4 regions of the Salinicoccus bachuensis genome follow, and region 4 is predicted to be linked to each of the others. Evidence: riboswitches for the same ligand, from Rfam matches in the RefSeq annotation. Region 4 holds a riboswitch; each other region holds the start of a gene.
The links. Region 4 has a riboswitch for S-adenosylmethionine ahead of RQP18_RS05425 (LLM class flavin-dependent oxidoreductase). Riboswitches for the same ligand answer to the same signal wherever they lie in the genome.
Positions count from the first base shown of each region.

Region 1: another riboswitch for S-adenosylmethionine. It lies ahead of RQP18_RS11045 (ATP-grasp domain-containing protein); the one in region 4 lies ahead of RQP18_RS05425 (LLM class flavin-dependent oxidoreductase).
Region 2: another riboswitch for S-adenosylmethionine. It lies ahead of RQP18_RS09095 (PLP-dependent aspartate aminotransferase family protein); the one in region 4 lies ahead of RQP18_RS05425 (LLM class flavin-dependent oxidoreductase).
Region 3: another riboswitch for S-adenosylmethionine. It lies ahead of RQP18_RS08725 (5-methyltetrahydropteroyltriglutamate--homocysteine S-methyltransferase); the one in region 4 lies ahead of RQP18_RS05425 (LLM class flavin-dependent oxidoreductase).

Region 1 is NZ_CP138333.2:2,159,479-2,161,680, forward strand. Features, by position in the region: gene RQP18_RS11040 (carboxymuconolactone decarboxylase family protein) at 1-69, shown strand, start outside; gene RQP18_RS11045 (ATP-grasp domain-containing protein) at 119-1,084, opposite strand; SAM riboswitch class I at 1,196-1,300, opposite strand; gene RQP18_RS11050 (hypothetical protein) at 1,529-2,202, opposite strand, start outside.
Region 2 is NZ_CP138333.2:1,774,337-1,776,538, forward strand. Features, by position in the region: gene RQP18_RS09095 (PLP-dependent aspartate aminotransferase family protein) at 1-1,363, opposite strand, end outside; SAM riboswitch class I at 1,431-1,540, opposite strand; gene RQP18_RS09100 (very short patch repair endonuclease) at 1,677-2,135, shown strand.
Region 3 is NZ_CP138333.2:1,723,045-1,725,246, reverse strand. Features, by position in the region: gene RQP18_RS08730 (S9 family peptidase) at 1-6, shown strand, start outside; partial or broken gene RQP18_RS08725 (5-methyltetrahydropteroyltriglutamate--homocysteine S-methyltransferase) at 50-1,156, opposite strand; SAM riboswitch class I at 1,242-1,338, opposite strand; gene RQP18_RS08720 (YceI family protein) at 1,507-2,037, shown strand; gene RQP18_RS08715 (YkyA family protein) at 2,192-2,202, shown strand, end outside.
Region 4 is NZ_CP138333.2:1,099,491-1,101,692, reverse strand. Features, by position in the region: gene RQP18_RS05425 (LLM class flavin-dependent oxidoreductase) at 1-1,250, opposite strand, end outside; SAM riboswitch class I at 1,357-1,466, opposite strand; gene RQP18_RS05420 (PAS domain-containing protein) at 1,592-2,202, opposite strand, start outside.

The sequences.
Region 1 (2,202 bases), 1.1 Mb from region 4:
GCAACAACATTGAAAGCCGGTTCGGCATATGCCCACGGCATCAATGCACTGAACGCCTATGATGAATAGATGAAAAGAGCCTCATCCATACAATATGGATGAGGTATTTTTATATCATCTATCTATGGCTGCCCGCTTCCTCTTTCCCTACCGTTTCAAGCTCACGGCCAAGGAACTTCGCAAGTTCAAGCATGCCGTATTGGCCGGCTTCGGCTTCTGCATCACTGTTGTAGTTTGTATTCGTGTTGATATCGTAAGTGTAGAGGTTTCCGTCTTCATCCTGGATGAATTCTATGCCTGCAACATTGATGCCGTTGTTTGCGAGCACCTTCTTATAATTTTCAAGGATCGGATGGTGGAAATCCTTGATGATCCTGAATTTCGGGGTGCCTTCTTCCTCCTGCTCCCCTGCCGGACAGAACAGATCCTCTATGGAACACGCATCCGCCGGGCACAGTTCGAATCCTTCGGACGTGTCGACACGGACGGCATAGACGAATTCACCACCGACGAATTCACAGCGCGTAATGGAGGCGTCCGGTGATTTGATGTAGTCCTGGAGCAGTGTCACACCATCCACCGGCTCCTCGAATGCCTCGCTTCCGACATATGCTTCAAGGGCTTCGATGGAATCGAACAGCTGGACACCGAGACCTTTGCCTGCACGGTTATGCTTCGTGATGAAGGATTTCCCCTCAAACCGTTTCGCCGCTTCCAGGATCTGGTCCTTGCCGACAGCAGCCACGGTATTCGGCGTCTTTACGCCATATTTTTCAAGCTCCAGGTATTGGGACACCTTGCTCACTTCCAATTGCAGGGCCCGGCTGCCGTTGATTACCGTACGCCCGTGGTACTCAAGCCACGCAAGGACAGCATTCGTGAGCTCCGGAGAATAACGGTTGCCCCGTGTGTGTGAAGATGCGCTGATCCTGTTGTAGAAGACCCCTTCCGGCGGCTCTGCAGTCAGATCCACCTTGCCCTCTGACAGGAGCCAGTCCTCGTAGGGCAGCCCCAGTTCATCCAATCGCTTGAAAAGGTGATCGGTCCATTCAGGGTTTTCGTGCAGTACATATATTTTAGCCATGCTACATCACTCCTTCAGTATTCATAAAACACAACTTATCTGCGTATGCTGCACCTATAAAGACAGAAGCCCTTTTCGGATAGGAAAAGAGCTTCTGACAATCTATATCTCTTCTCATCTTCCAGGCACAGACCTGATGGAATTGGCACAGTATTCATAAGGAACCCGCTGCCGAAGCTTCGTCGGGCCATCTCCCTCTGCTTCTCTGGATAAGAATCAATTCATATTAAGTTGATAGGTTAAAGAATATTCTATGCCATAATCCATGGATAGTCAATAGGAACAGCCTAAATTCAAAAAGGATGCGGTTAACACGGAAGAGAACACTGCAGCAATCCGCATGGTGCTTGCCCCCTCTCCGGGTGGATAGAGCCCATGAGAAGATATATAACTTCGCAAACAGCAAATATCCTCCAGGACCATGGTCCCGGAGGATATTTTTTATTACTTCACCGCTTCCGGCAGTTCAATTTCACCAACATCATTGAATGACGTGAATTCGACATCGCCTGACAATGCATAATCCCCTTCGGCATCTTCACCTTCGGCATCATAATCGATGGACTGGATGAGCGCGTCTTCCTTACCCACCACAATCTCTACATCATTCTGTATGGCAGAAGTATCGATGGCACCGAATTCCACGGCGAAGAGCGTTTCGAATGTCTTGAACACTTCTTCACTCTCTCCATCAATCGTATAGATGACCTGATCGTCCTCCTCTGTAGATTCCAGTTCGTCCTTGATATCCGCAAACGAGAGGACTGCATTTTCGTACGTCACATGATAGAGCTGCTCGGCACCGACGGAATCAGAAATATCGATCCAATCCGTGCCATTGTTGTAGTACGTCTTTCCATCCTTGGAAATCGTGCGGTCCTCGCCTTCAGATTTCAGATGGAGTGATGGCGGGTCGCCGTCCTTGAACCGTACATCGGCTTCAAGCATTTCCGGCGCTCCGCCATCGACAACCGCCTCAAGATCAAGGACAGCCTGATAGCTCTCAATTTCCCCGGCCTTCTCCACGACTGCAGAAAGTGCTTCATCGTCCGTCTCTATATCAGACAATGAACGCTCCGTCTCGCGCGATTCCTGTGTCGCCTCTTCTGATGTTTCAT
Region 2 (2,202 bases), 670 kb from region 4:
GGGAATCCAGTGCCCATCTTATGACCCCTTCGTCATTGATGACTGCCGCATCTGCTGATCCATCCCCGATTCCTGTGGCCTTCTTCAGCGCCTGCCCCAGATCTTTTGTGATATCCCTTACGGATTCAATGCCCACCGACAGACGGATGAGTTCTTCCAGCACGCCGGTCTCCTCAAGCTGTTCCTTCGTCAGCTGCTGATGGGTCGTGGACGCCGGATGGATGATCAGTGACTTCGCATCGCCGACATTTGCAACATGGGACCATAGCGAGACATTGTCGATCAGTTTCTTCCCTGCCGGTTTTCCGCCCCTGATCCCGAAGGTGATGATTGAACCGTATCCATTCTCGAACTGCCTCTTCGCAATATCATGGGACGGGTGGTTCTCCAGACCGGGATATGTCACCCACTCCACCGCAGGATGGGCCTCCAGGAAGCGGGCAACCTCCTGCGCATTTTCATTATGCCTTTCGACACGTATATGTAGAGTCTCCAGTCCCTGGATCAGCTGGAAGGCATTCTGTGGACTGAGGCTTGCCCCGAAGTCCCGCAACAGCTGCACGCGGATTTTCGTGATGAAGGCAAGTGTGCCGAAATCCACAGCATAACGGATGCCGTTATAGCTCGTATCGGGTTCGGTGAATTCCGGGAATTTTTCGGTATTCCAGTTGAACCGCCCCCCATCGATGACCACCCCGCCTATGGAAGTGCCGTGCCCGCCGATCCATTTTGTTGCCGAGTGGACGACGATGTCCGCTCCCCATTCAATCGGCTTGAAGACGTGCGGTGTGGCGAACGTATTATCGACGATCAATGGTACGCCGGCTTCATGCGCCACTTTGGCAACTGCTTCAACGTCAAGGACCTGAAGTCCGGGATTGCCGATTGTTTCGGCGAATACAGCCTTCGTCCGCCCTGTGATCGCCGCCTTGAAATTTTCCGGGTCGGCAGGATCGACAAATTTGACGTTGATGCCGTATCTGGGCAGAGTGACTGCAAACAGATTGTATGTACCGCCATAGAGGTTCGACCCCGCCACGATTTCATCCCCCGCACTTGCCAGGTTCAGTATGGACAGTGTGATGGCTGACATTCCGGAAGAAGTCGCCACTGCCGCCACCCCGTCCTCAAGAAGGGCCATGCGCTTTTCGAACACCTCCACCGTAGGATTTCCGATGCGCGAGTAGATGTTCCCCGGTTCATCCAGGGAAAACAGGCTCTCCGCATGGTCCGTGTCATGGAAAACGTACGAGGTCGTCTGATAGATCGGCACCGCCCTTGCGCCTGTTGTCGGATCCGGCGCCTGTCCGCCATGGAGCGACAGCGTCTCCAGGTCATAAGTTGCATTTTCTTTTTTTGTCAATATAATCTCCTCCTGGTTGTAATAATAAAAAAGCTCTCTTCCTATATAAGAAGAGAGCCTCCGCCTCCTCTTATCTTCCAGGAAAATCTCCTGCAGGAATTAGCACCTTATCAGACTTGATTGCCTGATGGTTGCCGGGCGTCATAGGGCCTGTCCCTCCGCCACTCTGGATAAGTGATAGAACTGTATTATTAATAATGTATACTACAATACTATGGATTATTATATTTGTCAAAACATTTTTCAAATTTAAAATACTCTGCTCTCCATCAATTTTCATGACGAATGTTTAACGCCCTAGCTGGGTAGGTGAATGGAAAGATGGGAGGTGGCGACAGTGGCCGATATGATGTCTACAGAAAAGAGAAGGCGGACGATGAGCCGGATCAGGTCCCAGTCGAAACTCGAGAACAGGGTTACGAAAGCCCTGTGGGCTGAAGGCTACCGGTTCAGGAAGAATGTACGCACGTTGAAAGGGTCTCCGGATATCGCAATCCAGAAATACAGGGTGGTCATCTTCATCGACTCCTGTTTCTGGCATATGTGCCCCGACCATGGCAACTGGCCGAAGAGCAATCAGGAATTCTGGAACAGGAAGCTCGGGAGGAACATGGAACGGGACCGTGAAGTGAATGCCCATTATCGTAAAGAAGGATGGCATATCATGCGTATGTGGGAACATGAATTCAAGGAGGACTTCAAAGGGGCCTTGGACAGGATGACGGCTTTCATAGAAATGGCAAAGTCCGAGGCCGCCAAAGGCAAAAAATAATGCCCGGAATCCCCATTTCATTATTGACAATTCCGGGATAACATTGTAAATTTGAATATGTAGTTTT
Region 3 (2,202 bases), 620 kb from region 4:
TTGTAGTATGCCATAAAAATGAGGCACACCATTGGTGCGCCTCATTTTTCTATTGGCCCAGAAGCTTTTCGGAGAGTGAGACGATATATTCGAGCTTTTTCCACTGAGCATCTTCCGTGAGTTCATTGCCGTGGTGGGTGGAGGCGAATCCACATTGGGGACTAAGGCAGAGCTGATCTTTCGAGACATATTTGGATGCTTCCTCAATCCGTTCCCTGATAATTCCTTCGTCTTCAAGTTCGCCACGCTTTGAGGTGAACAGTCCGAGGACGACCCGGGGCCCTGTTTTCGGGATATATGAAAGAGGTTCGAAGTCTCCGGAACGGTCATCATCATACTCGAGGAAGAATCCGTCAACCTTCTCCTTGGCAAAGAGGACGGGAGCAATTTTGGCATAGCTGCCTTCGAATGCCCATTTTGATCTGTAGTTTCCACGGCAGAGGTGGGTGGTGATGACCATATCTTCAGGTTTTTGCTCGAGTACCCCGTTGAGTACCCTCAGTGCCAGTTGAATCAGGGATTCCCTGTCATATCCGCTGTCGTTGAATGGAATCTCCGGTGCATTGAGTCCTGCGATGTATACGTCATCGAACTGGAGGTAGCGGCACCCGGCATCGTAGAACGCCTGGACCGCATCCTAGTATGTCTTTATGACGTCTTTCGCATATGCCTCGACATCCGGATAAAACTCCTGGTTCCTGATGCCTGCATTGAACATCTGGTTCGGACTTGGAATCGTCTGTTTGGCCACTGCACGGTCTCCGACGATTTCCTTGAACTCGATGAAGTCCCTGATATGCGGATGGTCTTTATTGAAAGCAACCTTCCCTGTGACACGAACATCGTATCGTTCCGTCTCGATGCCATCGAACTGGAAGCCTGTATCAGGAACGTAGCCTTCCACGCCGGCCAGGTGTTCCAGGAAATCGGTATGCCAGAAGCGTCTTCTGAATTCCCCATCGGTGACGGCCTTGAGTCCCACTTCAATCTGCCTGTCGACCACATGTCTGATTTCTTCGGTTTCGATTTCTCGCAAGCGCTCGTAGGAAATCCTGTCCTCCTGATAGTCCGTCCGCGCCTTATGGATGCTTTCCGGGCGCAGCAGACTGCCGACATGATCGGCCCTGAATGGTGCTTTGAGTGCTGTTTTCGTCATCTGGATCCCTCTTTCACATAATATTAATATAATAAAATCCCCAATTGTCCGATGCGGATAAATTGGGGATGACGATCATCCATTTATCTCATCTTCGAGCAATGCTCCTGGAATTAGCACGGTACCAGCGGTCCGCTGCTGAGGATTCGGCGGGCCAGTCCCTCCACCTCTCTGGATAAGAATCTCAAATATTATATTATGAAGCACTTTAAATGATAAAGAATTTTCTGTCAAGTCGTATGGAGGCCATCTGCAAAATTCTAAATATAAACTACTTGCATAAAGTAAGTAAGTGATGTATCATTTAGTTATCTTGAATTGAAGATAAAAATTATTGGAGGTTTTTAACAATGACAACATTCGTAACAGATCCAGCCCACTCTGAAGTCGGTTTTCAGGTAAAACATATGATGGTCTCCAAAGTGAAAGGATACTTTGAGGATTTCCATTTCGAAGTGAAGACGGACAAGCTGGAGACTTTCGAAAATGCTGAAGTCTATGCTGAAATTGACGTCAACAGTATCAGCACGAAAAATGAAGACCGTGATGCACATTTGAAATCCGAGGACTTCTTCAATGTCGAGAAGAGCCCGAAAATTACATTCAAATCCAGCAATGTCACCAAATCCGGCGATACTGTATCGGTGACGGGTGAAACGACGATGAACAGCATCACCAAAGAGATGACGATCGATCTCCAGTATAATGGAAAGGGCACAAATCCATGGGGACAGGAAGTCCATGGCTTCGAAACTGAATTCACCATCAACCGGGAAGAATTCGGCCTCACATGGAACCAGAAGCTGGAAACAGGCGGCGTACTGGTGAGCAAGGACGTAAAGGCACAGCTTGAACTGCAGTTCTCAGAAAAAAGTGAATAGGTAAAGAAGCCACCGTGCAATGCACCAGCCGGCGCCCAGTCGTTTTAATGACCGGGCGCCGGTTTTTTCATAGTGGATGGGTCAATATTGAAATTTACTAAAATTGTATAAGCTGTTATACTTTATTGAAATTCAAATATAAAGGAGATGACCTATGTTCTCCCA
Region 4 (2,202 bases):
AGGACGGGGACGACGAGTTCTATGAAATCCTCGAATGTCCCGGGAGAGTGGGCCTGGATGATATTGAAGCCGTCTGCATCCCCTTCATTCGCCATCGACTCGAGTGCATCGGCGACCTGTTCCGGCGTACCGACCACTTTTGTCGCCCCGATGCCGAGACCGTGATGCAGCACCGCTTCCCTGACCGTCCATCTCCTGCTCGTACTCGCCACCGTGTATTTCTGCAGAAATCCATGGGAAGCATCGGTTCTAATGTTTTCCACATACTGGTCGGGGTCATACCCGGAAAAATCGATGCCTGTATGGCCACTCAGCATGGACAGCGTCCCTTCATAGCTGACGTGGGAAAGGAGTGTTTCATATTTCTCCTGTGCCTCCGCTTCCGTCCTGCCGACAACCGGTACGATGCCTGGGAATATTTTGATGTCTTCAGGATTTCTCCCGGCTTCAGATGCCCGTCTGCGGATATCTGATGTGAATGATTTCAGCTCCTCCAGATTGCTCGCTATGGTGGTGAAGAGCGCCTCGGCATGCTTGGCGGCGAATGCCCTGCCCTTTTCGGAGGCTCCCGCCTGGAAGAGGACCGGTGTACGCTGGGGAGATGGTTCGACCACATGCATCCCCGGGACGCTGAAGAACTCCCCTTCATGACTGATCGGATGGACCTTCTTCGGATCTGCATAGACGCCGGTTTCGACATCCGCTTTTACTGCATCCTCCTCCCAACTGTGCTCCCACAGTTTATAGACGACATCCATGTATTCATCCGCCCGTTCATACCTCCTGTCATGCTCGATCTGATTCGCAAGGCCGAGATTCACCGCTTCGCTCTTCAGATACGACGTCACGATATTCCATGCCACACGTCCCTTCGTCAGATGATCCAGTGTCGAGAAGTCCCGTGCCAGTTTATAGGGTTCGGCATATGTAGCCGAACATGTCGCAGCAAAGCCCAGATGTTCCGTCGCTGCCGCCATTGCTGAAATCTGGAGCATGGGGTTATGCAGGGGGACCTGGACGGCATTTTCAATTGAAGTGTCGGGGCCATCCTTATAGACATCATATATGCCGAGCACATCGGCAAGGAACATTCCGTCAAACTTGCCGGCTTCAAGCAGCTTTGCAAGATCCACCCAATAGTCGAGATCTCCATGACGCACCCCCTGGTCCGCTTCATGCCTCCATAATCCCGGGGAATGCGGGGCGACAGTGTTCATCGTAAAACCATTCAGCCGAATCTGCTTCTTCATAGATCATCTCTCCCTTTACAGTATTCATCGAAAAAACCCATCAAAAAAGTAGGAAATTAAAAATACCCCATCCAATGAGGAAGAGGTATTAGGCAAGAGACGCTCCTCCTCATCTTCCAAGCATGACGCTTGTTGGAATTGGCACCGTTCAACTTTTGAAAGTGGGGTTGCCGCAGGATCTCAGGACCAATTTCCTCCCCTGGCTCTTGATAAGGAATATATTCAATTTAGAGTTAAAAGCTATGATATCAGCTATATAATTTTCTGTCAAATTCAAATTTTTAAATATTTTAGTTCCATGGGATATATCCATGAGGGGAAGAGACGGACGTCAGCCCCCATCACCTCCGTTTTGGACTCGGGCCGCGTTTTACTTCCCTCGGCAATTCGAAGAACGGCTGGATATCCTGCACGTATTCGAGAATGCCCATGAAGTCGCCACTTTCATCGAATACAGCCTTATATGTGACATGGACATACTTGTCCTTCTTTCTGAACCACATCGTTTCTGATTCCTTTTTCCTCTTTTTCAGGTCATGGATGATGTGCATCACCTTCTTCGTACTTTTCGGCGGATGGCAGTTGGCAACGTTCCTGCCGATGGACAGTGGTGTACGTATGAACATCATCTCACCTGATTCCACAATGTCATTGAAGTATTTGAAGAGTCCATTCCGATCGACAAACGTGATTTCGACAGGAAGATGATTCAGTATCAGGTTCGCTTCCTTCGCTGTCAGATAGCCCCCGCCAAATTGCATGTGGACCGTATCATCCAGGGACTCGGACTGATTCCGCCTGTCGTATCCACTTCCATTCTGATACTTGCCCACGGAATCTATCGCATATCCGAATGCCCTGCTCTCCGCTGCAATCGCCGTCCAATCCCGCTCTTTGAACAGGGACTGTGTCAACGGTATGAGGAGGTATGTTTCCTCGAGCATCATTTCCT